DNA from 3 places in the Paenibacillus sp. FSL P2-0121 genome. Region 2 is predicted to be linked to each of the others. Evidence: riboswitches for the same ligand, from Rfam matches in the RefSeq annotation. Region 2 holds a riboswitch; each other region holds the start of a gene.
The links. Region 2 has a riboswitch for cyclic di-AMP ahead of MKY54_RS25885 (TrkH family potassium uptake protein). Riboswitches for the same ligand answer to the same signal wherever they lie in the genome.
Positions count from the first base shown of each region.

Region 1: it holds a riboswitch for cyclic di-AMP, as region 2 does, so the genes downstream of both, MKY54_RS26345 (alpha/beta hydrolase) here and MKY54_RS25885 (TrkH family potassium uptake protein) in region 2, are expected to answer to the same signal.
Region 3: it holds a riboswitch for cyclic di-AMP, as region 2 does, so the genes downstream of both, MKY54_RS11620 (KamA family radical SAM protein) here and MKY54_RS25885 (TrkH family potassium uptake protein) in region 2, are expected to answer to the same signal.

Region 1 is NZ_CP150245.1:5,981,516-5,992,264, reverse strand. Features, by position in the region: gene MKY54_RS26380 (carbohydrate ABC transporter permease) at 1-302, shown strand, start outside; gene MKY54_RS26375 (glycoside hydrolase family 43 protein) at 350-1,882, shown strand; gene MKY54_RS26370 (endo-1,4-beta-xylanase) at 1,927-2,946, shown strand; gene MKY54_RS26365 (alpha-glucuronidase family glycosyl hydrolase) at 3,029-5,083, shown strand; gene MKY54_RS26360 (Nif3-like dinuclear metal center hexameric protein) at 5,102-5,902, shown strand; gene MKY54_RS26355 (hypothetical protein) at 5,987-6,160, shown strand; partial or broken gene MKY54_RS26350 (glyoxalase) at 6,238-6,333, opposite strand; cyclic di-AMP (ydaO/yuaA leader) riboswitch at 6,595-6,781, shown strand; gene MKY54_RS26345 (alpha/beta hydrolase) at 6,869-7,696, shown strand; gene selD (selenide, water dikinase SelD) at 8,218-9,279, shown strand; gene mnmH (tRNA 2-selenouridine(34) synthase MnmH) at 9,338-10,375, shown strand; gene MKY54_RS26330 (cysteine desulfurase family protein) at 10,411-10,749, shown strand, end outside.
Region 2 is NZ_CP150245.1:5,868,208-5,878,956, reverse strand. Features, by position in the region: gene uvrC (excinuclease ABC subunit UvrC) at 1-936, shown strand, start outside; gene MKY54_RS25890 (CPBP family intramembrane glutamic endopeptidase) at 1,025-2,701, opposite strand; cyclic di-AMP (ydaO/yuaA leader) riboswitch at 3,022-3,197, shown strand; gene MKY54_RS25885 (TrkH family potassium uptake protein) at 3,262-4,620, shown strand; gene MKY54_RS25880 (TrkA family potassium uptake protein) at 4,634-5,305, shown strand; gene MKY54_RS25875 (LysR family transcriptional regulator) at 5,830-6,732, opposite strand; gene MKY54_RS25870 (succinate dehydrogenase cytochrome b558 subunit) at 7,135-7,800, shown strand; gene sdhA (succinate dehydrogenase flavoprotein subunit) at 7,846-9,588, shown strand; gene sdhB (succinate dehydrogenase iron-sulfur subunit) at 9,664-10,428, shown strand; gene MKY54_RS25855 (DUF3891 family protein) at 10,639-10,749, shown strand, end outside.
Region 3 is NZ_CP150245.1:2,667,218-2,677,966, reverse strand. Features, by position in the region: gene MKY54_RS11645 (alpha-L-fucosidase) at 1-737, shown strand, start outside; gene MKY54_RS11640 (mannitol-1-phosphate 5-dehydrogenase) at 828-2,033, opposite strand; gene MKY54_RS11635 (HAD family hydrolase) at 2,076-2,738, opposite strand; gene MKY54_RS11630 (ABC transporter substrate-binding protein) at 3,265-4,290, shown strand; gene MKY54_RS11625 (AraC family transcriptional regulator) at 4,498-6,096, shown strand; cyclic di-AMP (ydaO/yuaA leader) riboswitch at 6,145-6,286, shown strand; gene MKY54_RS11620 (KamA family radical SAM protein) at 6,426-7,595, shown strand; gene MKY54_RS11615 (YafY family protein) at 7,729-8,640, shown strand; gene MKY54_RS11610 (DinB family protein) at 8,723-9,238, shown strand; gene MKY54_RS11605 (YdeI/OmpD-associated family protein) at 9,295-9,864, shown strand; gene MKY54_RS11600 (hypothetical protein) at 10,258-10,461, opposite strand.

The sequences.
Region 1 (10,749 bases), 110 kb from region 2:
TTGTTGCAGTAGGTGCGTGGAACCAATGGTTTGATGCGTTTATCTACACCTCTTCCCGCCAGAACTTGAGTACATTGCAATATGAATTAATGAAGCTGCTATCCTCTACTATGAATTCGAACAGTAACCCTAGTGTAAATAACGGGACAGGGATGACTCAGGAGTCGGTACATGCCATGGTTACACCAATCTCCATACGGGCAGCCGTTACGATCGTTGCTTCGGTTCCAATTTTGCTAGTTTATCCATTCATGCAGAAATATTTTGTGGTCGGTCTAAATGTAGGAAGCGTGAAGGAATAAGGAGCTTGCAATCACTATTAAGTAATAGGAAGGTTGTCTGTTAAATTATGACCCCATCTTCAATCACATACACGAATCCGATACTTCCAGGCTTCTATCCTGATCCAAGTATCACTCGGGCAGAGGATGACTACTATTTAGTTTGCAGCTCCTTTGAGTATTTCCCTGGCGTACCTATTTTTCATAGTCAGGATTTGATTCACTGGACACAAATAGGTCATGTGCTCAATCGTGTAAGTCAGCTGGATACTCGTAAAAGCAAGAGCTCTGGAGGGATATTTGCCCCAACGATCCGGTATCATGAAGGAACGTTTTACATGATAACGACCGAAGTACACGGGAAAGGGAATTTCTATGTTACGGCTACGGACCCTGCGGGTCCGTGGTCAGATCCGATTAGTATTCCTTATGGAGGAATTGATCCTTCCCTAATGTTTGATGAGGATGGAAAGGTATATGTAACCACCCAGCAGGGGGCAGATTATGACTCCCATGCCATCCAATATGAGATAGATATTGCTACGGGAGCAGCGTTAACAGAACCTGTTGTTATCTGGACTGGGGATGGCGGACCTTGGACGGAAGGACCCCATTTGTACAAAATAAATGGAATGTACTATATCATGACGGCTTCAGGAGGAACGGCTAAGGAACATCGGGAGATCATTGGCCGCAGCTCCTCTCCTTATGGACCGTTTGAACGATTGCCGCATCCGATATTGACGCACAGCGGTACTGACAATCCCATTCAGTATTTAGGGCATGCCGATTTGATTGAGGATCGTAACGGGGATTGGTGGGCCGTATTCCTTGGAGTAAGACTAGTAGATGCAAAATTTACTGTGCTTGGAAGAGAGACTTTCCTTGCTCCCGTAAGCTGGACTGAAGACGGATGGCCGATGATCGATAATAATGAAGACACAGTTGGACTGGAAATGAAGGTTTCACGCGTACCTGGTCAATCGCCAAAACCTGAGACTAGTGGAAGATATGATTTTGATGATCAAGTATTGCCGCTGGGATTAGCCTTTCTGCGGAATCCGGCTGAGGGAAGCTGGTCCTTAAACGAAAGACAGGGATGGTTATCTCTTCGAGGACAATCTGCAGGTCTCAGTGAAGTAGGCCAAGTGGCTTTTGTAGGCAGAAGACAGCAGCATACTTCGGCAGAATGGAGCACGCTGCTTGAAATGCCTTCATCTATTGCTGATGTGGAAGCTGGACTTTGCGCCAGATTAGATGAGAATGCTCATTATGAAATTGGACTTGTTCAAAAAAACGGGCAAAAAGTGATTACAGCTCATGTGACTATGGATGGAGTAACCCATACAGTGGCAGAGGTTCCAACTACTGCCGAGCGAATTTATTTGAAAGTTAAGGCTGAGCTTACCGAATACAGCTTCCTTTATTCTTTGGATGGGCAGGAGTGGAATAAGCTATCAACAGCAGCAGCGTATCCATTATCTCCTCAAGCCGTAAAAGGAAATGGATTTACGGGTGTTCTTATCGGATTATATGCAACAGGTCATGGCAAGGTGGCTGAGGTGCCTGCCTACTTCGATTGGTTCGATTATCAGTCTTAATTATTCGAATACTGATATAAATGCTTTTGTCAGGAGGGAACTTGTTGAGACAAGCTAGTGATTACACAGAACCTGCACTAAAAACAATATTTGCTGAGGATTTCAAAATTGGCGCAGCCGTTAACCCGATGACGATACAATCACAGGAGCACTTGCTCGCCTATCATTTCAATAGCATTACCGCTGAGAATGAGATGAAGTTTGAAAGTCTGCATCCGCTTGAAGACATTTATAACTTTAAACTAGCAGATCAGTTGGTTGCGTTCGCCCGAAAACATCATATGGCTATGCGTGGGCATACTTTAGTCTGGCATAACCAGACTACGGACTGGTTGTTTGAGGATAAGAAGGGCGGGTGTGTAAGCAAAGAGACATTGCTTGCACGGCTCAAATCACATATTCAGACCGTGGTTGGGCGTTACAAGGAAGATATCTATGCTTGGGATGTTGTAAATGAAGTTATTGCAGATGAAGGAGAAGAACTTCTTCGCCAGTCAAAGTGGCTGGACATTGTCGGACCGGAGTTTATCGGCAAAGCGTTTGAATTCGCTCATGAAGCCGATCCTAAGGCTTTATTATTCTACAACGACTATAACGAGTCTAATCCTCTTAAGCGTGACAAAATCTATAAAATGGTGAAGTCGCTGCTGGAACAAGGAGTGCCGATCCATGGCGTCGGATTGCAAGCCCACTGGAATCTATACGATCCGGACTTAGATGAAATACGTGCTGCTATTGAGAAGTATGCATCTTTAGGGCTTCAGCTCCAATTGACAGAGCTGGATGTGTCCATGTTCCGTTTCGATGACAAACGAATGGATTTAAAGGTTGCACCTGCCGAACTGCTCGAGCTGCAGGCAGAGCGCTATGAAGCGATGTTTGCTCTGTTGAAAGAATACCGCGACGTGATTAGCTCAGTCACTTTCTGGGGAGCAGCGGATGACTATACATGGCTGGACGGCTTCCCTGTTCGGGGACGGAAAAATTGGCCATTTCTATTCGATGAGCAGCATAATCCTAAGCCAGCGTATCACCAATTGCTTAACGCTGTCACCAAATCATAGAGCGGGTAACCTGCTCAAGCTTGCGAATCATGAACCCGTCCTTTTCAATCCAGGGCGGGTTATTTATACGGGAGGAATAAACATGACAAATACCGCTTATGAGGCTTGGCTCAATTATGGTCAGCTGAAATCAGGATCTCTATACAATCAATATATAGATTGGTGTGTTGAGTTGGTAGTAACGGAGGACAACGAGACGATTCAGGCGGCAGCCGCGGAATTCATACAGGGGATGACCTCTATGCTGGGCAAAGCGCCACTGCTCACAGCGAAACCTGAAGGACCGTGTATCGTTATAGGAACCTTCCAAGGGGGGAATCCATTAATTAGTAGAGTATTCGCAGGAGAACGAACCGATTCACTGGGTCCTGAAGGTTTCCTTATACGTACAAATGCTACTGAGCAATGTATCGCTGTCGGTGCTTCAACGCCTGTTGGAATATTGTATGGCGTATTCCATCTGTTACGGCTGATAGGAACAGAAAGCGAGATAGACGCTCTGAATTTGTCTATGAATCCGGTGAACGGCCTGCGAATGATTAATCACTGGGATAATTTTGATGGCAGTATTGAACGTGGCTATGCTGGACGGTCCTTTTTTTACGAGTCCAATCAATTTCTTAACGATACAAAGCGGCTGCGTGATTATGCCAGATTGATGTCCTCTGTGGGGATCAACGCGATTTCGATTAACAATGTGAATGTTCATGAGCTTGAATCTCTATTTATAACGGAGCAATATTTGCCTGATATCGCGTTAATTGCAGGAATATTCCGCGTATACGGAATTAAGCTATTCCTCAGTGCTAACTTCGCCAGCCCGATACAGATCGGAGCATTGGAGACAGCTGATCCACTGGACCCAGCGGTGCGGCAATGGTGGAAAGATAAGGCTGGTGAGGTTTATCGAGTGATCCCTGATTTTGGCGGGTTTGTGGTCAAAGCAGATTCAGAAAATCGACCAGGGCCATTCACTTACGGGCGTGACCATGCCGATGGCGCTAATATGCTGGGAGAAGCACTGGAGCCGTTTGGCGGAATCGTGATTTGGCGTTGTTTCGTATATAACTGCAAGCAGGATTGGCGTGACCGTAAGACCGATCGGGCCAGAGCAGCGTATGATCATTTCAAACCATTGGATGACCGTTTTAATGATAATGTAGTGCTGCAAATCAAGAATGGACCGATGGATTTTCAAGTCAGAGAACCGGTATCTCCGTTGTTTGGCGCACTGGAACATACCAATCATCTGATGGAGTTTCAGATTGCTCAAGAATATACGGGGCAGCAGCGGCATCTCTGTTATCTCGTTCCACAGTGGAAAGAAGTCCTTGATTTCAATACTTATGCCAAAGGGCAAACTACGCTTGTGAAACATATTGTGGACGGATCGGTGTGGGGAAATAAATATAATGGTGTGGCTGCTGTAACTAATGTTGGGGATGACATGAACTGGACGGGGCATGGGTTAGCTCAAGCCAATCTGTATGGATATGGGAGATTAATTTGGAATCCGGAGCTGACGGCAAAAGAAATCGCTGAGGAATGGATTCGCCTTACCTTTGGCACTGATGAAGGTCTAGTGGCTGCTATTCGCGGGATGTTAATGGACTCATGGAGGATTTACGAATCTTACACAGCTCCATTAGGTGTGGGCTGGATGGTTAATCCGGATCATCATTATGGGCCGAATGTGGATGGATATGAATACGCCAAGTGGGGAACGTACCATTATGCGGATCATAAGGGCATTGGTGTGGATCGTTCAGTCAAATCGGGAACGGGGTATAGCGGACAGTATATGGGTCTTAATGCATCAAATTATGAGAATCTAGCGTCTTGTCCAGAAGAGCTGCTGCTGTTCTTCCATCATGTTCCATACACGCATGTTCTGCAATCGGGGCAAACGGTTATACAACATATCTACGATACTCATTTCGAGGGGGCAGAGCAGGCTGCACAGCTTCTAGCAACATGGGAATCACTTGAAGGCAGCATGGATAGTGGATTGTATGTGCAAGTGAAGCAACGTCTTGAAGAGCAAGCAGAGCATGCGCAGGAATGGAGAGATCGGATCAATACGTATTTTTACCGCAAGAGCGGAATTGAGGATCTTAAAGGCAGAAAGATTTATTAGATTTTGAACCGAGGGATGATGATAGTGAGCCTCACGATTAGAGCGATTTTGAAAGATTTAATGGGAACTGTGGAACAGGTAGAAGGGACTGTGGATATTCTGAACCCAGGGGAACCGAAAACTGAAGTCACAGGGATTATTACGGCCTTTTCTGCCACACAAAATATTGTGGAGCAAGCAATAGCGTTAGGAGCCAATTTGCTGATCACGCATGAAGGTGTATTTTATAGCCATCATGCGGCGAACGAGTGGTTAGAAGGTGATCCGGTTTATCATGCGAAAAAAAGTCTGATCGGACATTCCCCAATAGCTATTTTTCGTTATCATGATTATTGGCATCGGCAAGAGCCAGATGGGATTATGATGGGTTTGCTGCGAGAGCTGGATTGGTCAGACTATGTGGAAGAGCAGCAAGCGGCTGCTACGATTCTCACTATTCCTGCCATGACTGTACTGGAAGCTGCTCAGTATATTAAAAGTAAGCTAGGGATCTCTTATGTACGCGCTGCTGGTGACCTGTCTCTGTCCTGCAAACGCATAGGGATATTAGTAGGTTACAGAGGGGGCGGGACGATGGCTATTCCACTTTTTAATGATCACAATCTTGATTTAATTATTGCTGGAGAAGGACCAGAGTGGGAGACTCCGGAATATGTGCGGGATGCAGGGCACCAAGGCAGATCTAAAGCGCTCATCATGTTAGGTCATGCGGAGAGTGAAGCGCCGGGGATGAAATATTTAGCTGAAATCTTAGCAGACAAATATCCCATGCTTCCTACCCGGTTCATTGCTGAACAACCCATCTATCAGATGGTTTAATCTGGGGAAATTAAGAGTACGGAATAAATAAACATATTATGGAGAAAATGAAGGGAAACAGGTCACTGAGAAAGGAGTGTTTCAATGGAAATTCCTTTGGAGGCTGATGAAGTATTAAGTCGGATCAAAAAGCTGCAAAGCGACGGAAGCTCGATCAGTAAAAAACAAGTAAAGCAAAGCGACCCAGAGCTTATGAGAAGTGCGCTGTTCTTTTTTCCAAGCTGGGAGCATGCATTGAAAAACGCCGATCTTTTGTAGCCATAGTATTGTAAAAGGAAGCTAAGTGGACAAGGGGATATCTCTGATTCTGCTTAGCTTTTTTCTTTTTTATGAAATCATTCGTGCTGTTCATGTGAAATAATATTAACAAGCTTGCCAAACGGATCGGGGACATAGAAACGACGAACACCCCAAGGTACAGAAACTGGCCCAATATTGGTATTGAAGATTGTCGTTTCTTATTAAATAGGAAAGTACTGGTGAATCACCCCCTTTTTCGCTTGCTTCAGAGCTGTTTTTCTAAAGAAAACGAGTAAACAAGAGCAAAAGAAAGAGAAAATGAAGAGTATGCTTAATATGAAATGAAAAGCATTGCTTTCAACATTATTTTGACCAGAGCCCTCCTTTACAAGAAAACCTTACAAGAGTATGATTCATCTCAGAACTGAGAATTATCTTAAATTTACAATTACATAAGCAATCCGCTTAATTTCCGTTTCTGGAAAGCGGGGGAACCAACAACTGGCAGCCGATGTGAGAGTCGGCACTGGTTATGGGGTGAATCCTGTTCCGGGTGCATAATATGCATCCCTGCAGGTAGGGCAACTCTCACTGCCCGAATCCGACAGCTAACCTCGTAAGCGTATGGAGAGAGGATGAATGGCGTGTTTAGTGATGAATAGCCACAGAGAATCCCTCTGTGGTTTTTTGCTGCGTTTTTAAGCAGATATAGTCGTAGAATTTATTATGAAAGAGGTGTTACCTTTGCCTATCGCTAAACTGAACGGAACTTCGCTCTATTATGAAATCAATGGAACTGGCACTCCGGTTGTGTTTATCCATGGACATGGATTAACACACAGTATGTTCAAACCACAGCTGGAGTATTTTTCCGATAAATATAAAGTGATTTTGTGCGATTTACGGGGGAATGGCAAGTCTGGTAAACTGCTGGAGGCCCCACATGAGATTATTGAGACGCAATGTCTGGATCTGATTATGCTGTTGAATGACCTAGGTATCCGTGAAGCAGTTTTTGTAGGAATCGCCTATGGTGGCTTAGTCGTTCAGCATATTGCCAAACAATATCCTGAGCGTGTAAAAGCCATTGTGGTCGCGGATAGCTTTTGTAGGACTCACGGATCAACAATAGTAGGGAAAATACAAACTATGGCAGCATATTGCAGTTTACTAATGTATTATCTCCCAAGCGAGCTGGTGTTGCCTTCGATTCGGATGATGTACCGAGAGCGCTGGAGTCTGGCCTACAATGAGATTAGAAGAGGGCTGCTGGACAAACGTCCCCGGGAGCTATATCGGCAAAGGCTGGCTACGAGCCATGTTGATTACACCAGATGTTTAAAGGCTTTTAAACGTCCCGCTTTATGTATTGTAGGGGACTTCAATGAATTTGGAGTGAATTGTATGAAGGAAATGGTGTCTCAGCTGCCACATGCGCAGTTGGCGATTATTCCGAACGCATTAGATCCAAGTAATCTGTGCCAACCGGAGCAATTCAATGCGATTCTTCAACGTTTCTTAGAGAAGCAGCAGGGTACTCAGCAGATTAGCTGATCTATTGGGAGACCTTCACAAGCGAAGCGTTTAAGTGAGAAAAAAGACGTCCCATAGCCAGGGAGCACGAGCTGGCTATGGGACGTCCTTTTGGGTTGAACTTTAGGGGAATTCTCCCTAAAGTGAAGGAGATTATGGCTCCTAGAACATGGATTAGGGAAAACTTCCCTAATAATAGGATGTTTTTAGGGAGGATTTCCCTAATATAATGGACATCCAATTAAAGGCTGGCTTATCCGTAGTGAAATCTACGAATGAGCCAGCCTTTGGTTATTTTACTAACCGATGGATGTTGAACATTTACAAGCATATTGTACCTAGAACGCTACTTAATGTCCCTACCCTACCACAGCACCAAATATAGCTCACCCGACGTGGGAAAGAACAGTAGGCCCTAAGTAGTGAAGGTAAGTGTATAGAAGGAGGCGTAGTAAGCAACGCATCTGCTACTCTTGCATTTTGTACAATGCGATCTACTCGTGTAAGATTAAGATAATTCATACTAAAGGAGCTGAGTCATGATGTCTCAAGCTGAAACTATAAAACTGACTTCATTATCTTCAAAAGGGGGCTGCGGCTGCAAAATCGGTCCCGCTGATCTCATGCAGGTTATTCGCAGTCTGCCACCAACTGTTCCTAACCCGGATCTACTTGTAGGTCTGGACACTAGTGATGATGCAGGGGTGTACCGTTTAAGTGATGAATTAGCGTTAGTGCAAACTGTTGATTTTTTCACGCCGATCGTGGATGATCCCTATTCATTTGGTCAAATTGCAGCAGCCAATGCATTAAGCGATATTTATGCGATGGGTGGAAAGCCGCTTACGGTGCTTAATATTGTGGCCTTCCCTATTTCTGTTTTAGATAAAAGCATTCTCGGTGACATTTTGCGCGGTGCAGCGGATAAAGTACAGGAAGCAGGAGCTACTCTTGTGGGCGGACATTCCATCGACGATAAAGAGCCCAAATTCGGATTGGCCGTTACGGGCCTTGTGCATCCTGACAAAGTAAGAACGAATGCGGGCGCCAAGGTGGGAGACAAGCTGGTTCTAACGAAGCCTATCGGTGTGGGGATCTTAACAACTTCCATTAAAAAGGATCAGCTATCTCCTGAAGAAACCACACGCCTTACGACAGTAATGTCTACTTTGAATAAAAAAGCGGCTGAAATCATGGAGCCTTATGATGTACATGCTTGTACAGATGTTACCGGATTTGGGCTACTGGGACATGCCTCGGAAATGGCTAAAGGGAGCGGCACGGGCCTGATCATTCGTCAAGGCGATGTACCTATGCTGCCAAGAGTAAGAGAGCTTGCGGAACAGGGATTTGTTCCAGGAGGCACTAAGAATAACTTTGCCCATCTGGAAGGCAGCATTCTTTATCCGGAAGAGATGGACCAACTAAGCCGCTATATTCTATGTGACGCTGTGACTTCTGGCGGATTGCTGATCTCTGTGGCCCCTGAACAAAGCGAAGATTTGCTAAAAGAGTTAGTAGATGCAGGGGTAGAAGCGGCATTGATCGGAGAGGTAACGGAAGAGCATCCGGGTCAGATTACAGTTATAGCTGCTGTGGAATAACTGTTGTATATCAGCTTAGAGCAAATTATAAAGGTTAGCCACCAGAGGAGAGAGCATATTGTTTCAGGACATTACACTGGAAGAACTTAGAGTGTTAAAAAACAAGAAGCAGATCACCATTATTGATGTTAGATCTCCTTCTGAATATAAAGATGCAACGCTGCCGGATAGTTTGAATATTCCTTTTTTTGATGATCAGGAACGGGCTGAAGTAGGGACGTTGTATAAACAGACAAGTGTGCAGGCCGCGAAAGAACGTGGTTTGGAGATTGCTGCGGCAAAACTGCCTTCTTTTGTCAAAGAATTTGCAGCGATTCAAGGAGACAAAGCTGTATTCTGCTGGAGGGGAGGTATGCGCAGCCGTACAACTGCGACCGTACTCTCTTTAATGGATATTCATGCTTACCGGCTGATAGGCGGCTATAAGGCTTATCGTAAATGGGTGCTCGACGAATTGGAGTCCTATGAATGTAAGGCGAAGTCTTATGTGATTCACGGAAATACAGGCACAGGTAAAACCAATCTGTTACACCGCCTGAAAGCGCAAGGCTACCCCGTTCTGGATTTGGAAGGGATGGCAGGTCATCGCGGTTCTATTTTTGGTGAGATTGGCCTTCGTGCGAACAATCAAAAAACGTTCGATAGTCTTCTTTTAGAGGAGTTAATTAAGATCGGGGATTCTCCTTATGTACTATTTGAAGCGGAGAGCAAAAAGATTGGTAAGGTAGTAATGCCCCCATTTATGGCCGAGCAAAAAGAGAGCGGAACGCAGATCTGGATTGAGATGCCTTTGCATGCCAGAGTGGAGCAAATCCTTGAGGATTATCGGCCAGAAGAATACAAGGAGCAATGTATTTCTGCATTTCGGAGTATTAAATCCCGAATTCATATCCCTATTGCGGCAGAAATCGAGCGATGCTTGCAGGCAGATTTGTTCGGCGAAGCTGTGGCGCTGCTGCTAGAATATTACTATGATCCCAGATACGATTATACGTCCACTCAGTATGAAGGCATTGAGAGAGTTACTTTTAAAGTGAATAATCTGGATGAAGCTGAGACTGCTGTGCGTTCTTTTTTAAAACATCAAGAAGTATAAGTTTCGCGTTATGGTTAAAGGGGGCTTTACTTAATATGATCTATTTAGATTACAACGCTACAACACCAGTAGATAAGGAAGTAGCAGAGGTTATGATCCCTTATCTTTACGGTCATTTTGGGAATCCTTCAAGCAGTCATTCTTTGGGGCGTGAAGCTAAACTCGGAATAGAGCAGGCAAGAACACAGGTGGCTGATTTCCTGAATTGTGCGCCGGGTGAGGTGCTTTTTACCAGTGGGGGTAGTGAGTCTAATAATACTGTCATTAAAGGAGTAGCCCAAACGTATCGCCATAAAGGTAATCACATTATCCTGTCTGCTATTGAGCATCCAGCGGTAATTAAACCTTGTCAGTACCTGGAGCAGATGGGATAC
Region 2 (10,749 bases):
ACTCCTGAATCGGCTGAAGAGGCTGAGGCACGTGCGACGGCGGCGGAGGAAGCTGCGGCAGCAGGGATCGTGGATGCCGCTGGTGGTGCCTCCATTCTGCAGGAGTGGCTGGGCATTAAGGTGCTTGTGCCACAACGCGGTCTTAAGAAGCAGATGGTTGGCATGGCTTGCCAAAATGCAAGAGTGGCTATCGACGAGAAATTCCGGCTGATTGAACGGGATGAAGAGCGTACCTCTGGAGCAGCGATCAGCTTAGGCGAGAGCTTGGGGCTTGAGCGCTTGAGCCGTATTGAGGCGTTCGATAACTCGAACATTCAGGGGACTAATCCGGTCTCAGCGATGGTTGTCTTCATTGATGGCAAGCCTGCACGAAAAGAGTACCGTAAATATAAGGTTCGTACGGTGGTGGGTGCGGATGATTATGGAACGATGCGCGAGGTCATTCGGCGGCGATATGAGCGGGTATTGAAGGAGAATCTTCCGATACCGGATCTTATCGTGGTCGATGGAGGGAAAGGGCAAATCTCCTCTGCTATTGATATTCTGGAGAATGAGCTGGGATTATTCATTCCGGTCTGCGGCCTTGTTAAGGATGATAAGCATAAGACGGCTCAGCTTTTGGTTGGAGATCCGCCAGAGCCTGTCGCGCTAGCCCGGGACAGTCAGGAATTTTACCTTTTGCAGCGGATTCAGGATGAGGTCCATAGGTTCGCGATCACCTTCCACCGTGAACAGCGCGGGAAGTCCATGGTTACCTCCAAGCTGGACTCTATACCTGGTATAGGTGAGAAGCGCCGTAAAGCGCTGCTAAAGCATTTCGGATCGCTTAAGAAAATTAAAGAAGCCTCCGTGGATGATTTCCGTACACTTTCTATTGGAGAAAAGCTGGCAAAACAAATTCTTGATGCGCTCAAGGATGAAGAGCCAACCTCATAGCAATGGTGACAAAAGAAAAAGGGTATCAAAGCAGCGACTAAAGCTGCTTTGATGCCCTTTTTTAATTTTATTACGTCTTCACATTAGTTTAAATCAAAGAAGAAGGCTCCACCGGCTTAGGTTTCTGTGGTGGATTAAATCGATAGACGATGTAAGCGACTATGAACGGCATAATAATCGCGAAGATACCCGCGCCTACATTTACGCTCTCCTTCATAAAGATCAGCGTAGCGCCCATCAGGATGCTGTCAAACACGACGTGGCTGAACATGACAGCAATAAATCCGTAACGAAGGAAAATATAACTGAACAGCAGCCCGATTACGGTCAGCTCAATGGGACGGGAGCTGATGGGATAGATCGGATATAACGTATGGCCAAACGCCCAAACCAACGTGGTGATCAAGCAAGCGACAAAAGTGTTCCGGAACACCTTTTTCAGCATAGGAATTCCGAAAAAGCGATAAATGGCTTCCTCAGATAAACCAGCGAGCCATGCGACGATAGGCAGAAGCCAAGCATATCTCATGTTATAAGGAGATTGGGTGGCGTCTGTAGTAGACCAATTGTGCAAGGTAAACGATAATATGATGAACATAACCGTCTGCACCCCTAGCAGAACGAAAGCCCAGATGTAACCAGCCCGGATACTGTCCAACACATATTGTCCATAGCCGGGCTCTTTGGCGCGGGGCCAAGGGTTCATGCCTTCCTCTTTTCGCCATAAGCCATTGCCGCCCACTAAAGAGAAGTAGAGCAAGGAGGACATCAGCAGGCTGTACAAAGCATAAATGATAAACATAATGACAGAGGTAATCTGTGCTTCTAGCCCTTCACCCGTAGATTCAGGCAGCATATTATAGGTGCTGATCATCATGATTACAAAATAGGCTGAGCTTAGGAATACTCCACGTTTAAAGGAAGTATGCTCTCTTCTAAGAATACTGTAGACGAGTGCCAGAATTCCTAAAATCAGTGTGGGTATACCGTAACCGAATAATGTTAGCTTTTCCGCTAAAGAGGTCTGTCCTTGTACGTAGGAGGTATGCCAAGCTGGTGCAGTGAATCCGGCATTAAAGCTGGATACCTGCTCTCCACTGAAATCAAAATAATAGTGCAATAAGGATTCGCCGACCTGAACAGTACTATCCGTATATACTAGCCCATGGCTTCCTGTATTCGATTCAATTTGTAGTTTGGCAGGATTTACTTCCCATTCCTGAAGCCAAGGACGAGCAAGATTCTCCTTCTGCGCTAGAGTGAGGTCAGCTCCCTTGTCCTCTTTTGCACCAACGGAAGCAATGCCTGGCCCCTCATCGGAGACAACTTTTGCAGCCTTTGAGAAAGCGACAATCTTACCGGTATACATATTGAGGTCAACGATGATTTGCGGCTCTTGCTCCGCTGAAGGAGTAAGCGTTGCCCGAAAGACATCAAAAGGATATTTTTGATCCAATTTTTTCTTGGTGTAGTCCTCCACAAGCTTCTCGCGAGACATATAACCATAAAAGGAAGAGTCCGTCTGGTAAAGTGCATTCCATTGATCGTTTGGTGCTTCGGTGTAGTTGAGCTTTTGTTCTGCGAATAATATGGCTTGGTCACGGGCTTCTGCCTTGCTAATGACGGTGGTATCTTCACCTGTAGGGCTACTAAGCAGTGAAGGGGAAATCTGAAACATAATAAATAGAATAAGACCGATAATGCCCGAGATGATGAGCCTCTTGGAGAGGGCACGTTGCTGTAAGGGCTGGCCGACGGGATTCATGTAACGCCTCCTTGTTATGTACTGACAATGTTATGTTCCATTATAGTATTAGTGCCTGGTTGGTTACAAAAAACATTATATGTTCTTTTTATGGGTAATAGAGATAGTATAGAATAGTCATGTGAATTTATACCATGAATTTTATCGTGTTCATTTCTGCACGAATGATGAGAATCGGTGTAATTGCAGGGAAAACACGGAAAAGTGATGAGAAAAGGCACTCCTTTTGATGCAGTCTCTTTAAACCGCATTTTTTCATGTGAATGAGCATTAATTGTGTCTTTGTGAATTCACTAAATAACGTATATAATTTGTATGCAATTGTATAGTAGCCGAATTTCTGGTGAAAACGGGGGAACCATAAGAAGTGATGAAAAGTGGAGTGTACACGATAAATGGCACTTTCATCAGGGGTGAATTTCGTTCTGGGAACGAATAGGGCAGCCTGCACAGTCCGAATCCGACAGCTAACCTCGTAGGCTAATTTACTGCAGGAACCAAGTCAGCATTGGTTTTCCAGTGCTTTTTTTGTTGGAATTTTTGATAAGAAGGTGAGCAAAGTGGCTTCACAGTTTCGCAGGATTTCTGAATTTAAGTTTCTGAAGCTCTCGCCGCCGCAGATACTGGTGCTTGGTTTTGCATCGATCATTCTGATAGGGGCCCTGCTGCTTATGCTGCCCATCTCAAGCACAAGCGGGAATTCCGTGGAATTTATTGATGCATTATTTACTTCAACGTCGGCAACCTGTGTTACAGGGCTTGTTGTGCTGGATACCGGAATTTCGTTCACCATTTTTGGGAAAACCGTAATTATGATTCTGATCCAGATCGGCGGCTTAGGTTTTATGACCATGGCCACTCTATTTTCACTGGTGTTAAAGCGTAAAATATCTTTGCGGGACAGGCTAATCCTACAGGAAGCCATGAATCAGGGCTCTATGGAAGGAATTGTGCGACTGATCCGGAGAGTCCTCATATATTCTCTTGTCATAGAAGGCTGTGCCGCTGTGCTGCTGTCTATTCGCTGGGCTTTTGATATGCCGTTGGGAAAAGCGATTTATTATGGCATATTTCATGCGGTGTCTATGTTTAATAATGCGGGGTTCGATATTTTTGGGGATTTTCGCAGTTTAACTGATTATGTATATGATCCGCTTGTGAATATTATTGTGATGTTTCTGATTGTCTCCGGCGGGATTGGTTTTATTGTAATGTCAGATCTGGTGGAGTTTCGGGTAACCCGCAGGCTGTCTCTACATAGTAAAGTTGTCCTGTCCACCAGCACAGGGCTGATTCTGATCGGAGCTTTGGTTATTTTTATATTTGAGTTTACTAACACTCGTACCCTGGGTTCACTGAATTTCGGCGGTAAAATATTATCGGCCTTCTTTCAATCCGTGTCTCCCCGTACGGCTGGCGCGAACACAGTAGATATTGCTGGACTTCGGCAGGCTACACAATTTTTTATAGTGATTCTTATGTTTATTGGTGCTTCTCCGGGCTCAACGGGCGGCGGGATCAAGACAACAACCTTTACAATGATGATTGGTGCTGTAATTGCTATGCTGCGTGGACGGGAAGATGTTGTGTTGTTCCGTTATCGGCTGGCTCAAGAGCGCATCTACAAGGCATTAACGATCACGCTGCTGGCTTTGTTGTTAATCGCCTCTGTGTCGATGATACTCTCCACAACTGAAGACAGTAATTTCTTGGCAATCTTGTTTGAGACGACCTCCGCCTTTGCTACGGTAGGACTGACTATGGGGCTAACTCCGGAACTGTCAGCGATCGGTAAGATTCTACTCTGTCTGACGATGTTTGCAGGTCGGCTAGGTCCACTAACCTTAGCGTATGCACTCGGTCCCAAACAGGGTAAACCACTGTATAAGTATCCGGAAGGTAAAATAATTATTGGATAGGAGTTAATTAGAAATGAAAGCACAGCAATTTGTAGTAATCGGCTTAGGTCGCTTCGGTTCAAGCCTGGCGCTTGAGCTGATGGAAATGGGCTACGAGGTGCTCGGCATTGACCACCATGAAGAACGCGTGGAGGAAATGAGCGATCAGCTGACGCATACGGTAGTAGCAGATGCTACAGATGAGGGAATTATGCGCTCGCTTGGTGTACGGAACTTTGATTGTGGGATTGTTGCGATTGGTGACAATATGGAGAGAAGCATTCTGGCGGCCATTTTGTTGAAGGAGATTGGAGTCAAGCAAGTGGTGGCTAAGGCAATCTCTATCCTTCATGGCCGCGCACTGTCGCGGCTGGGGGTTGATCGGGTTATTTTTCCGGAGCGGGATATGGGGATTCGTGTGGCACATCAGCTGGTGACGCCCAATTTGCTGGATTATATTGAACTGTCCAAGGATTATAAAATTGTCGAGCTGACCGTACCGTCCTGCATGAACGGCAGAAGCTTGTCTGATTTAAATACAAGAGCTAAATATGGCTGCAGTATTGTTGCCCTAAATAGGGAAAGCGGAATAATCGTCGCTCCAACTGCCCATGATTATTTAAGTGAAGGCGATGTTATGGTACTCATTGGTCCTAATGAAAGTATTGACCGTTTTGAGAGTGAAGTTGTGAACCAAGAATCATAGGAAAAGAAGCTGACTCAAAAGTAGTGAATTCTACTTGGGGGCAGCTTCTTTTTTATGGAGTAAAGAGTAGGAAAAGTAATGGATTTCACTATGCCATATGGCTATAGACCACGCGTAGTGTTCTAATATATTGGTTTGTGCGGTGGACGAGTTGTTAGGTGTGATATTCGTACGGCTGTAGTAGATGATTTGTGGTATCTGTGACGGTGGAATATGGGCGATATGCGTTCTTTGTTTGTACGATGTACAGAGTGGGTGTGAACTAATTAGGGAAAACCTCCCTAAAAATAGCCGCTATTCGCTCTAAATGAACGACATCAGGGAATTCCTCCCTAATAAACAGTGGGATTCCTTTATTAGTTACTGAATCAGCCGAAAATTAGGGAAGTTTTCCCTGATTTTAAGTCTGCTGAACAAAAATCTCTAAATTTCAGGGAGAAATTCCCTAATTACGCTATAAGTACTTCACTTATTACCTCATTTGGAGATCACTAGGTGCGCCCCTTGATTCATTTGGTCCGGCTTTACCGCTCACGTTCTGTCAGAAACATCTCTTCGGTAACTTGCACCAGACTGCGAGCCGCCGTGCTCATGCTTCCATCGTCACGGTAGATCAGGCAGGTGGTCCGTTGAGTCTGCTCCAGCTCCTTGATATGTAAGGACACCAGCCCGCCGCCGTTCAGCAGTTCTGGACGCAGATAAGACTTTGGCAGCAACGCAGCCGCTTTGACAGTCGGAAGCAGCCGTACGATGGCTTCGAAGGAGTCAATCTCCATGCGCACATCGGGATCAATCCCGCAGCGCTGGAATAGATCGTCCGTCAGACGCCGGTACCAGGTCCCCTTTGAGAAGAGAATCATAGGCAGCCGGGATAGATTATCCATGGTTAGCTTGGAAGATAAATTTAAAGGATGCTGCTCTGAGACGACCAGTCGCAGTTGATCCTCAAACAGAGAAATGCAGCGTAACCCGGGTTCTTGAATAGAGGAAGCGATCAGACCTACATCTGATTTTCCCTCACTAACTGAGGATACGATCTCATGCGTTCGGCCTGTGATCAGCTTCAGCTCTGCGGTCGGATATTTATCCATATAAGCGTTTACCAGCGGCGGAAGCGTGGTCTGCAGTGAGGTAAGACTAGCCCCCAAGGTGACAAGCCTTGGCTCCCCCTCTTTAAATTTGGAAAGGGCTTCCAGAAACTTGGAACGCTGCTGCCGTTGTTCAAGCGCATAGGAATAAGTGAGACGCCCAACCTCGGTTAATTCCAGTCGTTTGCCATAACGATTAAACAGTGCGACCCCCAGACGTTCCTCGAGTTTAGAAATTTTGCGAGACAAGGCGGGCTGGGATAGATTGAGCTGGCGTGAGGCCCGGTTTAAGCTGGAATGTTCCACAACTGCTGCAAAAACATCTAAATCGTCAAACATAATTGAGTTCCTCTCCTAATGCGATGTACGATCAGTAGTGATGAAATTCATAGCCGTAAGAGTAACTGTTCTTATTACATAAGGAAAATCAGGTTATGTCGGAAAATGTTGTTTTGCTAAATGAGAATTATTATCATATAAAATCTATTCTTATGCGTTTATTGTATAACGTTTAATAATTAGATTGCAATTCCCTTATAAGCGAAAAAAGAGTAACATGAAAAGTGACACAAGATATTCACATTTTGTGAAAAATAAAACTAAGTCCGGTAAACTCTAGGATAACGGTAAATTAAGGAATTATGTCATTGGATTGTCAACGTTATCCTGTGTCAAATGTAGTTCCGGCGGTGAATACCCATTAATGAAAACGCTGTTTTAATCGGAAAGGGGTTACTTTGTATGAAAGGATTTTATTCCAGAAAGATTCATTCCTTGCTAGGCGTTATCCCACTTGGAGCCTTCTTCATTGAGCACATGATGACGAATTTTGCGGCTGTAGAGGGTGGCGCTTCCGGTTTCACTGACAGCGTGTTATGGCTGAACAGCCTGCCGCTCGTTTTCTTCCTGGAATTGTTCGGTATATGGCTTCCTCTGCTGTACCATGGGGTATACGGACTTTATATTGCGTATCAATCCAAGCCGAACTTGAACCGTTTCAACATTGAAAGAAACTGGCGTTATACCCTGCAACGGATTACAGGTATTGTTACCTTCATCTTTATCGTCTGGCACTTGTTCCAAACACGGGTTCAGGTGGCGGTGGGTAATGTGGAGCACGAAGAATTAGGCGGTCTGATGCATGATATCGTGACTCAGCCACTTCTGCTGACACTGTATATTATCGGTATCGTTGCTGCATGCTTCCACTTCTCGAACGGTCTCTGGTCTTTCTTGATCAGCTGGGGAATCACCGTAGGTCCACGTGCACAGCGGGTATCTTCTTACCTCTGTCTTGGCATATTTGTATTAGTAACTTTCATGTTCCTGATTTCGCTGGTTACTTTCCGTGACAGTGAATTTCAAACTGCAGCAACCATTGCCCAGTCCATAAAGACCTTCATTTAATTTAAGAATCCTTTCTGATATTTTCGATAAAAGGAGTGAACTATCATGGCAACATCCGATATCATTATCGTGGGCGGCGGCCTGGCCGGCCTGATGGCTACCATCAAGGCAGCGGAAGCTGGTGCGCATGTCCATTTATTCTCATTAGTTCCTGTAAAAAGATCACACTCCGTATGTGCGCAAGGCGGCATCAATGGCGCTGTAAATACCAAAGGTGAGGGCGACTCCCCTTGGGAGCATTTTGACGACACCGTCTATGGCGGTGACTTTTTGGCGAATCAGCCGCCGGTTAAGGCGATGTGTGAAGCTGCGCCAGGTATCATTCACCTTATGGACCGGATGGGCGTTATGTTCAACCGCACACCGGAAGGTCTGCTCGACTTCCGTCGTTTCGGCGGAACGAAGCGGCACCGTACAGCTTTTGCCGGCGCGACTACAGGCCAACAGCTGCTGTACGCGTTGGATGAGCAGGTGCGCCGCTGGGAAGCTGAAGGTCTCGTAACTAAACGCGAGAACTGGGAGTTCCTTTCAGCTATCATCGACGACGAAGGTGTATGCCGCGGCATCAGTGCCCAGAATCTTAAGACGATGGAGATTGAGACTTTTCCTGCGGATGCTGTTATTTTGGCAAGCGGCGGGCCGGGTATTATTTTTGGCAAAACAACGAACTCCGTAATTAATACAGGGACAGCCGCAAGTGCGGTATACCAACAGGGCGTACATTATGCCAACGGAGAATTTATCCAGATTCACCCAACGGCTATTCCGGGAGATGACAAGCTCCGCCTGATGTCGGAATCGGCACGTGGCGAGGGCGGCCGTATCTGGACTTATAAAGACGGGAAACCGTGGTATTTCCTCGAAGAAAAATATCCGTCCTACGGTAACTTGGTGCCGCGCGATATTGCTACACGTGAAATTTTTAATGTGTGTGTGGATCAAGGGCTGGGCATTAATGGCGAGAACATGGTGTATTTGGACCTCTCTCACAAGGATCCGAAAGAGCTGGACGTGAAGCTTGGCGGGATTATTGAAATTTACGAAAAATTCATGGGGGATGATCCCCGTAAAATACCAATGAAGATCTTCCCGGCTGTGCACTATTCTATGGGCGGCATGTGGGTTGATTACAATCAAATGACGAACGTTCCGGGTCTTTTTGCAGCCGGAGAATGTGAATATCAATATCACGGAGCGAACCGTCTAGGCGCCAACTCTCTGGTATCTGCTATTTACGGCGGTATGGTCGCAGGACCAAAGGCTGTTGAATACATTAAAGGTCTGAAGAAATCATCGCAGGATATCTCTTCTTCCGTATTCGATAGCTTCCACAAAAAGCAAACGGACAAATATGAGTCTCTATTGGCAATGTCAGGGACAGAGAATGCTTATGTGATCCACAAGGAACTGGGCGAATGGATGACCGCTAATATGACCGTGGTGCGGCACAATCCGAAGCTGGAAGCGACCATTGGTAAAATCAAAGAGCTTAAGGAGCGTTATCGCAAGATCAATATGAATGATGCATCGCGCTGGAATAACCAAGGTGTGGCCTTCACTCGCCAGCTCTGGAATATGCTGGAGCTGTCCGAAGCGATGACACTTGGAGCGCTTATGCGGAATGAGAGCCGTGGTGCACATTACAAACCGGAATTCCCGAATCGTAATGATGAGGAGTTCTTGAAGACCACAAAAGCAGCCTGGACTGCAGAGGGTCCACAAATCTCCTACGACGAAGTGGATGTCTCGCTGATTCCTCCACGGGTACGCGATTATTCGAAGGATTAATGCTTTCCAGTAACAGAATAGCTTGCGAGGCAAGCTTCATGAAATAAAATCAGGCAATTTTAGGAGGGAACCATTATGGCGGAAACAGCTGCAGCTCCCAAAAACGTAAAGTTTATCATCACCCGCCAGGACGATCCACAAAGTTCATCGTATGTCGAGGAATTTGAACTTCCTTATCGTCCAGGTATGAATGTGATCAGTGCTTTGATGGAAATTCAGCGTAACCCTGTGAATGCCAAAGGTGACAGCACAGTTCCCGTATGCTGGGATTCCAACTGTTTAGAAGAAGTGTGCGGAGCTTGCTCCATGGTGATTAATGGCAAACCCCGCCAAGCCTGCGCTGCACTTATAGACAATCTGGAGCAGCCTGTACGCATTGAGCCTATGAAGACATTTCCGGTGGTGCGTGACTTAGTCATTGACCGTACCCGGATGTTCAATGCGCTAAAACGGGTGAAAGCATGGATTCCGATTGACGGTACGTACGATCTTGGACCGGGACCGCGGATGCCGGAGAAAAAACGGCAGTGGGCCTATGAATTATCCAAATGTATGACCTGTGGCGTATGTTTGGAGGCTTGCCCGAATGTCAACGAAAAGACGGATTTCATCGGACCGGCAGCCATTTCTCAAGTACGTCTGTTCAATGCTCATCCTACAGGTGAAATGAACGCTGACGAAAGATTGGATGCTCTGATGGAGGATGGCGGGATCGATGGCTGTGGTAACTCACAGAACTGTGTACGTGCTTGTCCAAAGGGGATTCCTCTTACGACATCCATTGCAGAAATTAACAAGCAAACAACGAAGCATATGTTCAAACGTTGGTTAGGTGTGTAATTAATAGTACCGCCAAATGTTTATCTATTGAGCTATCCTCAAAGTGGATTCCATTCGCTGGGGGTAGCTTTTTTTATGTTGTTAAGACTCTCTTATCTGCTTGAGGCGGGAAAGTCTTGCAGGGCTGGAGCAGGTTCAGAACATTGACCAATTTATGCTATAATATCCATTGTTAACGTAATGTTAGCTGTGGAACAAGGAGGAATAATCGTGATTTGTCGGGAGCAAGATGGAGCAATTGTAATGGTTAAGCAGCATGATCACGGGAAACTTGCCGGAGAGCTGGCCATTGGGTTCAAAGAGCAGCATGTGCCAACTGAA
Region 3 (10,749 bases), 3.2 Mb from region 2:
TTCATACAGCTGCCTTCAAACCCTATCTCAAAAAGTTCGCCGCTTACTATTACAATAAGGGAGAGGAATGGGGAACTCCGGTTGCAATCAATTATAAGCATGATGCCTTCATGTTTGGCTCAGCAATCCCAGATATTGAGAGAGGTCATTTCTCCGAGCTTAAACCTTATTTCTGGCAAACGGATACAGCAGTTGCTAAAAATTCATGGTGTTATACACCGGAAAATGATTATAAATCTGCCGTAGAAATTATCAGAGATCTAGTAGATATCGTAAGCAAAAACGGCAACTTGCTGCTGAATATAGGTCCTAAAGCGGACGGCAGCATTCCAGCTCAGGATCAGGAAATTCTGCTTGGCATCGGAGAATGGCTAAAGGTGAATGGTGAAGCAATCTATGATACGACCTACTGGCGCACCTTCGGGGAAGGCCCTACAGAGATCGTTGAAGGTCAGTTTACAGATGGGATCACGAAAATTTTCACTAATGAAGATATCCGCTTTACGGTAAAAGGCAGTTATCTTTACGCTACTGTTCTTGTCTATCCAAACAACGGAATAGTGCAAATCAAATCCCTTAAAGAAAACTCTGCGCACTTCCATGGGATGATTAAACAGATCAAAATCTTAGGTGTTGAGGAACAACCTGCATGGGAAAGAACCGATGAAGCCTTGGTTATAAAAACGACCTCGGTTCGCAGTGAGACTCCGGTTGTTCTGCGGATTGAATTGGATTAGAGACTTACAGACCTTCGTAACCTAAAAAAGAGTGTTCTTGCCCATCCAGCAGAGAACACTCTTTTATAGTTTTATAACCATCGATTTATATTAAAAGTAGGGTACCCTGACGTTTATTGTCTTCATTCTAGTCCTATGAGGATATCTCGCGCGTAATTTGTTGGACTCCAAAATAATGCGACCATGAAGCGGATGCTCCGTGGGGATTTTTAGTTGTGCAGCAATGACTTCACTTAGCCCGTGGTTTCGGATGTCCGCTTGAAGCTGTAAGGCTTCTGGATCTTTTTCATGATCAAAATAAAGTGCAGAAGCAATAGCTGAGACTAAATGTGAAGTCTCAAAACCAAGTTCATGAGCAAGCATTGCCGGTTTTACGAGTCGATCATTAGGTGAAAGCTTGCGAAGCGGGGAGCGGGCGACACGTGTAATTTTATCGTTAAAGTTGGGGTTAGTGAATCGTTCCATCATCTTTTCTATATACCGGTCATGTTCTATGGGCTTGAAGCCATATAAATGCACCAATAAGGCCCCTGTTTCCTTAAGCACCCCGTGAACACGAACTCTGATTCCGGGATCAGACATCGCTTCTTGAATGCTAGTATAACCTTCCAGGTATCCAAAATAGGCTGCACTGCAATGACCTGTATTCACAGTATATAGCTTCCGTTCGAGGTATGGCGCCAGCGAATCCACATAATGGACGCCTTTAATTTCATTGTAATTACCAATCATTCCACTGCGGGGAATAACCCACTCACTGAAGGGTTCAACGAGGATTTCAAGTGAATCTGTATTTTTCTGCATAGGTACAATCCGGTCCACCATCGCATTGGGAAAAGCGACATTGCGGTCAGCAAGTTCCTTGAAGGATTGCTTCATATGCCGATAAACTGATTTTTTCAACTTCTGACTGCTTCCAATCCCATTCTCACAGGCAATGATATGAAGAGGGTTGAGATTTCTGCTATTTTCAAGCCTTCGTTCGATGCCCTGCGCAATGGTCTCAGCAATATCTTTTAAAGCGGATATTCCGACGGCAGTTGTCACAATTTCAGCTTCTGCTATAGCTCTAGTAACGTCCTCAGTATCATTCAGATTGATTGCAGTAACATTATCAACAATAAAGCTGTCCCGGTTCTTGTTAGCTAGGGTGACAGGATATTGCCCACGTTTTTGCAATTGGGCAATTTTACTCTTATTTCTTCCGACGAAACAAACATTGTAACCGGAGTCCGACAACATAGGCCCAATAAAACCTCTGCCAATATTACCTGCTCCAAAATGTACGGCTCTCAATTTGGTATCCCCCTTTAATTTGAACTTAGTTTCTCGGTTTCTCTATACGAAGCAACGTTGAGTAACTACATGATCAAATTCAAGAAGACTTAGATTATCAATTTTATGGTGCTGCTTATCGAATTCAAGAAAATTAGTAATTTCGTTAGGCGTCACAATGCAACGGATGCCAGCTGCTGCCGCTGCCTTAGATCCATTCGGTGAATCCTCGATAGCAACCGCCTCATCAGCTGTGATTCCAAGACAAGCTAACGTTTGGTTATATAGCTCGGGATCTGGTTTCACTTTTGCCACATGGTCGGCAGTCCGAACACATTCGAAATACTCGCGAATACCCAATTGATTCAGATATTTTTCCACCCATTCCAGGGAAGAACTTGAGGCCAGCCCTACGCGTAGTCCAGCTGCTTTGGCGGAATCAAGATAATGCTGAATGCCTGGTCGTATTGTTTCAAGCTCCATAAGTTTGCTGTGTCTCTGTTTAACAGCCTTACTGAACTCTTCTTTGTCAATCGCTAGCTTAAGATCAGTCATTAAATATTCATAAGGATTAAAACTGTTCAAGCTCGTGCCGATGCAGGTGGAATATTGTTCAAGCGTCAGATCCACTCCATATTCTGCATAAGCCTCGTTAAATGCGGTGTACCAAGCAGTCTCCGTGTCGATAATCGTTCCGTCAAAATCAAAAATAATTCCTTTGATCACAATCAACCATCTCCCTCGTATTATGTTTGGTTAGAATATCTTACGCAAAACCTTCTGCATATTCTACAAAAAGCTATTTCGGCTTGCGTTTGACTATAAAAACCATAACAAAGCCCTTCTACTGACGTCAAGCACGGTAGATAACATGCCACGTAATGATAACGATTACAATCAATGTGGACAAACCTGGATTTTTGCATCACCTGAACTTCTTAATACATAACAGTAATCAGATTCAAAAAAACACCACAATCCTATGTGCTTCAAGGGATTCCTTTGCCAAGTTTATTATGAAGACAAGCTCCCTCTCTTTCTCTCGATTGCTGTTATTTAGAGTATTTTTCCAAGCAGCTAAAAATAATTCAAAATAATTTTAAACACATCCTTTTTACTTGATTGTACAAATCAAATTACGGGGTTATTTTTTGTCCATTGAGTAAAAAGAGGCTTTAATTTATGATATATTTTAATCGAGAATGATTATCATTATTGGTGGTCGTTACATATAATAGGGAGGCAATAAGATATGAACAAGGTACGACAGTCCTTCGCTGTGGTATGTGTACTATTTTTGCTGAGTACATTGCTACTGGCGTGCGGAAACTCAAAGGAACAATCCTCTGCCAATAGTACGGTGAACGCAACCGGGAACTCTTCCGCTGCAACCGCGGTACCTTCAGCAGAACCCTCAGATAGCAGTACAGATGAAGCAGCAGCGACTACCCGCTCCTATACAGATTACATAGGGCATACTGTAGAGATTCCGGTGAATCCACAGCGAATTATCTATTCTGGAGAAACTTATGGCGATTTGCTCGCACTTGGTGTGCAGGCGGTAGGTTATCCTCTTTCTATGGGTGAAGGCCAGGTTTTTGAAGATCAATTACAAGGTGTGGAGGATGTAGGCTTCCCTATCAATCTGGAAAAAACATTGGAGCTTCAGCCTGACCTGATCATCTATGCGGGCACAGATGAAGCTGATTTCGAACAGCTCTCCAAAATTGCACCCACTATAATATTTGATACCTTTGCCCCACTCCAGGAACGTATGCTGGACATTGGTGGAATTGTTGGGAAAACGACTGAAGCAGAAGCATGGCTTGCGCAGTATAAAACCGCTGAAGAGAACATGTGGAAGCAATTGAAATCCGCAGGCATGAAAGAGGGCGAAACGGCTGCGGTCTTCACTTATTATCCAGGAGACAGACTGTTTATAATGGCAGCAACCGGACTTTCCCAGGTACTCTATGGGGAGAATGGCTTCAAGGCAACTCCAGCTATTCAGACGATCCTTGATGAAGGTAAAGGGTTCCAGGAAGTATCCATGGAAGTCCTGAAAGAATATGCCGGAGACCGGATATTCATCTTGACTCCAGTGGCAGAAGAAGCAAAACAATCCACAGAGAATCTATTAAAGAGCCCTATCTGGAAGAGCCTTCCTGCCGTCAAGAACGGATATGTCTATACACAAGACATCATGAAGACTTCAAGTGATGCGACAACAAGAGAATGGCTGCTTGGCGAAATTCCACAGCTATTGAATATGAAATAACCTTCCGAGATGAAGAGTTTAACACAAGGCTGATAAAAAACTGCAAGAAGCATGTCAACAGCTGTTGATATGCTTCTTTTTTTTATATACAATGAATTCATTGATAATCATTCTCACCAAATGAACGGAGGCTGAACCCATGCTGCATACATCATCGTCCTGCCCCCACTCCACTCTCTGCTATTTCAGCTAAACGAGGCCGAACTGATGATTCAAGCTGCCGATTCAAGCTCTATAACGCGTACAACCCAGGACTATACCCTTCTCATATTTACTGGAGGGAACGGACAATTGAACCTCGATGATCAAAGCGTGATACTAAGTACGGATAAATGTTATCTACTATCTCCTGGAATCTCCTATAGTACGAACAACCAGGAGCTGACGTTGTATTATTACCTCATCACCTTTACAGCAATTTATACAACCAAGCTTCCTAAACGATATTCTGGAGAGCTGCTTTCCGGCAGACGGGAGTTAATTGTGCACCCGTTCACCAAGGTAATCCGACTAGTCGAAGACCTGCTCATGAACAGGAATAACACCGATGATGTACAACAATTCAAGCGACAATTAAAATTCCAAGAATTGCTGCTGCTACTTTTTGAGCATAATTACCCTTCCAAACACCTGCCAAGTCCTACGGAATCCGTAGAAAAGACCATAACATTCATTCAGGAGCATTATACAGAGAGTATCACCGTGAAGCAGTTAGCTGAACTGGCGGGAATATCAATCTGGCAATATACACCGATCTTTCAGCAGCTTACGGGTAAAAAGCCGCTTGAATACCTGACGGATCTGCGCATTAATCATTCCAAACGATTCCTGCAGGAATCGACTGAACCACTGCGGGAAATCGCCAGACTGGTCGGCTTCTCGGACGAATACTATTTCAGCCGCCGCTTTCGGCAAAAAACCGGAGTTACACCCGGACAATATGCACATCAGCAAGGTCGTAAGCTTACCGTCAAGGATTGGACGGGTCATGAGGTGGAGATTCCAGAGCGAGCGAAACGTATTGTCTATCATGGCGAAACACTTGGCGACCTTCTCGCGTTAGGCGTAAAGCCTATCGGTGGAGATGAAGCGTTCGCCCGGAACAGCGTCTATAAACATCGGCTTAAGAAGCTCGCCAACGTCGGGTTTCCACTGGACCCGCAGTTGACCGCTTCCCTAAACCCAGATTTGATCATTTTGGCAAATAGTGATGAAAGAGCCTACAGAGCAGTTTCTGGTATCGCTCCGACACTCACCTTTGATTCATTTGCATCTCTCGACAAACGAATGCGGACACTAGGCAGTTGGCTAGGTAAACAGCGCGAAGCCGAAGCATGGCTGGAGTCATTCACAATCAAAAACGCTGCCATGTGGCAGCAGCTTTACACGACAACCCTCCAAGTTGGAGAAACCGCCTCTGCTTTGGTCTATGATCATGGAGATCATCTGTATGCTATGGGAATGTCCGGATTCTCCACTGCGCTTTATGCCCCATGTGGATTACAACCGACTGAAGAGATCCAGGCCATATTGGACGAAGAGTTAGGGTTCGCCGAAGTTGATCCAACACGACTGCCTGCCTACGCCGGAGATCATATCTTCATGTTCATTCCGGAACGCAAAGACTCGCGAGCTGCGATGGAACGATTACTAGACAGTTCACTTTGGAACAATCTCCCGGCAGTACGTCAGGGACATGTTTATCTGCTCGACGGAAGCAAATGGAACTCTAGTGATGCGTTAACCCGGGAGAAGCTGCTAACGCTGTTGCCTAAACTACTCGGCGGAAGTAGCGCTAGCAATTGAAAGTGAATCTAGGATTCTCTTTTGACTTTTCAAAACTTGATAGGGTATACTTTATCTACGCTTAATTTCCAACTTTTACAGTTGAAAAGCGGGGGAACCAGTTAATTGGGGCGAATCATTGAGCATTAGAATGTAGGGTACCATCTTACCCGAGTCCGTCAGCTAACCTCGTCAGCAGTGGATGGGTCTGCTTTTCATGTTATTTACATAACCAGAGACCCTTGCTAAGGGTCTCTTTTGGTGCTTTTTTGGACCCTGCTGGCAGTAGATTGGCCTTTGACACTAAGGCTCCCTCATTTCTCACACTACGAGACAAAGGAGAGATGTACGTGCAAAAGGTAAAGTACTTCACGGATATTAACAAAATAGCTATGTTGTCTGAGCTGGAAAAAGAGAATCTGAAAGAAATTACGGACAAATTTGTTTTTCGTGTAAATGACTACTATCTGTCTTTGATTAACTGGGATGATCCAAATGATCCCATCCGTAAGCTGGTTATTCCTAACGAAGGTGAACTGCTGGAGTATGGGCGCTGGGACGCCTCCGATGAGGACACGAATTATGTGGTACCTGGTTGTCAGCACAAGTATAGAACAACTGCACTGCTGATTGTATCCGAGGTCTGCGGGGCTTATTGCCGCTACTGTTTCCGTAAGCGTCTGTTCCGAAATGACGTGAAAGAGGCGATGGCTGATGTCTCTCCGGGTTTGGAGTATATCGCAAATAATCCGGAGATTAACAACGTACTTCTTACGGGCGGGGACAGTTTAATTCTCTCCACACCGAAGCTAAGATCCATTATTGAAAATCTAAGAAGCATTGAGCATGTTAAGATCATTAGACTGGGTTCCAAAATTCCCGTATTTAATCCGATGCGGATCTCTGAAGACGAAGAACTGCTGGAGCTGATTCGTACTTACTCTACCGAAGACAAACGAATCTATGTTATGGCGCATATCAATCATCCTCGTGAAATTACACCTGAAGCCAAAAAAGCATTTAAAGCTCTCCACAACGCAGGGGCAATTGTCGTAAATCAGACCCCCATCCTCAAAGGCATCAACGATGATCCCGTTATTTTAGGGGAACTACTGGACCGGCTTTCATGGGCTGGCGTTACACCCTACTACTTCTTTGTGAACCGGCCCGTAGCCGGAAACCGGGATTTCGTATTACCGCTCGAGCAAGTCTATCAAATTGTAGAAGAAGCCAAAGCCAGAACCTCAGGACTTGGCAAAAGAGTACGCTTATCCATGAGCCACACCTCAGGAAAAATAGAAATTCTCGCCATTGATAACGGAAAAGCCTATCTCAAATACCATCAATCCAGAGATCAGGAATACGGAAAATTTATGATTCTAGATTGTCCAAAGGACGCCGAATGGTTCGATGACCTGCCTGGGAATGAGCAATATTGGACCCCACCTGTGAAAAAAAACGATGCTATTATTTCTGTTAATGATTTATCAGGCGAGCCTGCGGATTTAATCTGTAAATAGATTTAATCGACTCTGTCATAGGATATTTCTTCATCGCCAACAACAAAACTCCTCCCTCCCAAAATTAGCCCGAAAAAATCTATGATATAATCACGCTGTAACACGAAATGGACTAATGGGTGGGAATGCACACATGAAATTGGAACGATTGATTTCTATGATCTACAAGCTATTGAACCACGAAGTTTTATCTGCCTCCAAGCTGGCTGAAGAGTTTCAGGTTTCCCAGCGAACAATCTATAGGGATATCGATGTGATTTGTGCCGCTGGCATCCCGGTCGTATCGTATCAGGGTACTAAAGGTGGATATGGCATAATGGACGGATATAAAATGGATAAAAGCCTGCTCCGTTCGTATGATGTCACTTCTCTGATTACTGTACTTAACAGTCTTTCTTCCGTTTTTGAAGATGAGCATACGCAAGGAACCATTGAACGGCTGCAAACGATTGGAACGGAGCCACAGACCTCTAGTCTCGCGGTGGATCTTGAAACCCGGCGTACGGATCCTGACGCACTTCCTCTTTTACGTGCGGCTATATCGGAACGAAATGTTGTCCGTTTTGATTACATCAGTGTAAAAAATGAACGTACAACCCGTGAAATGGAACCAGTAAAGCTTCATTTTAAATATAGCAACTGGTACATCTATGGTTATTGCCGGACACGGCAGGACTATCGGGAGTTCCGACTTTCCCGGATGCTGAATTTGTTCCTGACGCAGGATACCTTTCATTCGCAACATGAGGTACCCAAAGAGGCCGGCTGTTCAAACAGGGCAGATCAGGTGGAGGAAATAGTGATCCGGGTAGGCCCTGAGGCTCTGGCAGAAGCTTTGGATCAGTTTCATCAAGTCGACAAGGAATTTCATTCCGATAAAAGCATGACGATGCGAATTCCTGTGTATAAGCCATTGGAAGCACATTGGCTTTGGTCCATTCTGCTGAGTTTTGGCAGCGGCGCCGAAGTCCTCGAACCCCCTGCATTGCGAGGTATTTTAAAAGAGCAGCTTCAAAACACACTCAAACTTTATGAAGAAGTATGACAGTCTGATGTCATACTTCTTCTTTTATATTAACTACAGTAACAAAAACAAATCCATGACCATTCAAAAGGAGAATGTACGAATGACAAATTATACAGTAGAAATGTTTAAATACCACACTTGGGCAAACCAAACTATCCTGGGAAGAATCAAGGAACTCCCGCCTTCTGTGCTAAGTCAAGAAGTGAACAGCTCATTTCCCACCATCGCTCATGCCCTTAGCCATATCTATGCGGTTGATACGATGTGGTATCTTGTATTAACAGGCACTGCCATGCCAGAGGCTTTTCAACAAAGTATCCCGCTAAATTTGAGCATTCTAGATTCTGTGGATGAATACGTAAATATCTTTGCCCAGCTATCAGAACAATACAAAGCATGGTTACACAACCAATCCGATTTGGAGCAAACCATTCTGCTTGACAATCCATTCGCCGGAATCCGCCAAACACGCCTATCAGAAATTGTGTTGCAAGTCGCCAATCACGGGACTTATCATAGAGGCAATGTATCTACTATGTTACGGCAGTTAGGCCATGCTTCCACCATGAATGACTATGCTCTTTTTTGGTATCAGGTTCCTGCGGAAGCTATTTAATCTCGGATGGGCAAGACGCTCCACTCCATACCTAGAAAGGAAATTGTATTTTAATTATGGAGATTGAAAATCTAATTACAGTGAAAACGAGAGAAGATTTAAGAGTTTGGCTGCAGGAGAATTGTAAGACTGAACAATCTTGTTGGGTACTCGTTAGTATGACGCCAAACTCAGAAACGTTGCTATATTTGGACGTAGTTGAGGAATGTTTGTGTTTTGGATGGATCGATGGAGTGAAAAAGAAAATTTCGGAAACGGAGCTGGCGCAAAGACTCTCTCCCCGAAGCAACAAAAGCTCTTGGACTGAATTGAATAAAGAGCGTGTCCGCCGCCTCGAAAAGCTGGGGTTAATGAGTGCTGAAGGAAAACGGATACTTCCTGATATGAACCCTGATTCTTTTATAGTAGATAAGATTATAGAGCAACGGCTAAAAGAGGACAGGCAAGTATATGAGAATTTCACGGCCTTTCCAGCCCTTTATAAAAGAGTTCGGATCGACACGATCCAAAGCAATAAACATCAGCCAGATTTATTTAAGAGTAAATTAGACAAATTCATAGCAAACACTAAAGAAAATAAAATGTACGGGCAATGGCATGATAATGGACGTCTGCTAGATTATTAAGCTGCGCTAGATGCACGATCTCCTGCTGAGGCTTTCGGACCCCAATGACGCTATTTACTAATTTATCGCCTTTTCAGCAATCCATCGGACCCCAGTGCAGCTATTCCTTAGAAACTGGCTCTTATAAGGCGTTTTTTTGGCCAATAGGAGCTATGCGGTCCGATAATACTCCAAATGGCGGATTTTCTTGCATATAAGGTCTGCTGAGTCCGATACCGCTGAAGTATGATCATTCGCTGGCTCTACTGCTACTGCTATTGATATTGATACTGCTGCTACTGACACCATGATCTCCTACTGAGGCTTTCGGACTCCAATGAAGCTATTTACTAATTTATCGCCTTTTCAGCAATCCATCGGACCCCAGTGCAGCTATTCCTTAGAAACTGGCTCTTATAAGGCGTTTTTTTGGCCAATAGGAGCTATGCGGTCCGATAATACTCCAAATGGCGGATTTTCTTGCATATAAGGTCTGCTGAGTCCGATACGCCGAAGAATGATCATTCGCTGGTCTGCTGAGTCCGAAACCGCCGAAGCATAGTCTTTCGCTGGGTCTACCGCTACTACTACTACTACTGCTACTGCTACTGCTACCATGATCTCCTGCTGAGGCTTTCGGACTCCAATGACGCTATTTACTAATTTGTCGCCTTTTCAGCAACTTATCGGACCCCAGTGCAGCTATTCCTTAGAAATGGGCTCTTATACGGTGATTTTTCCGCCAATAGGAGCTATGCGGTCCGATAATACTCCAAATGGCGGATTTTCCTGCTTATAAGGTCTGCTGGGTCCGATACCGCCGAAGTATGATCATTCGCTGGGTCTATTGCTACTGTTACTGCTACTGCTATTGCTACTGATACCATGATCTCCTGCTGAGGCATT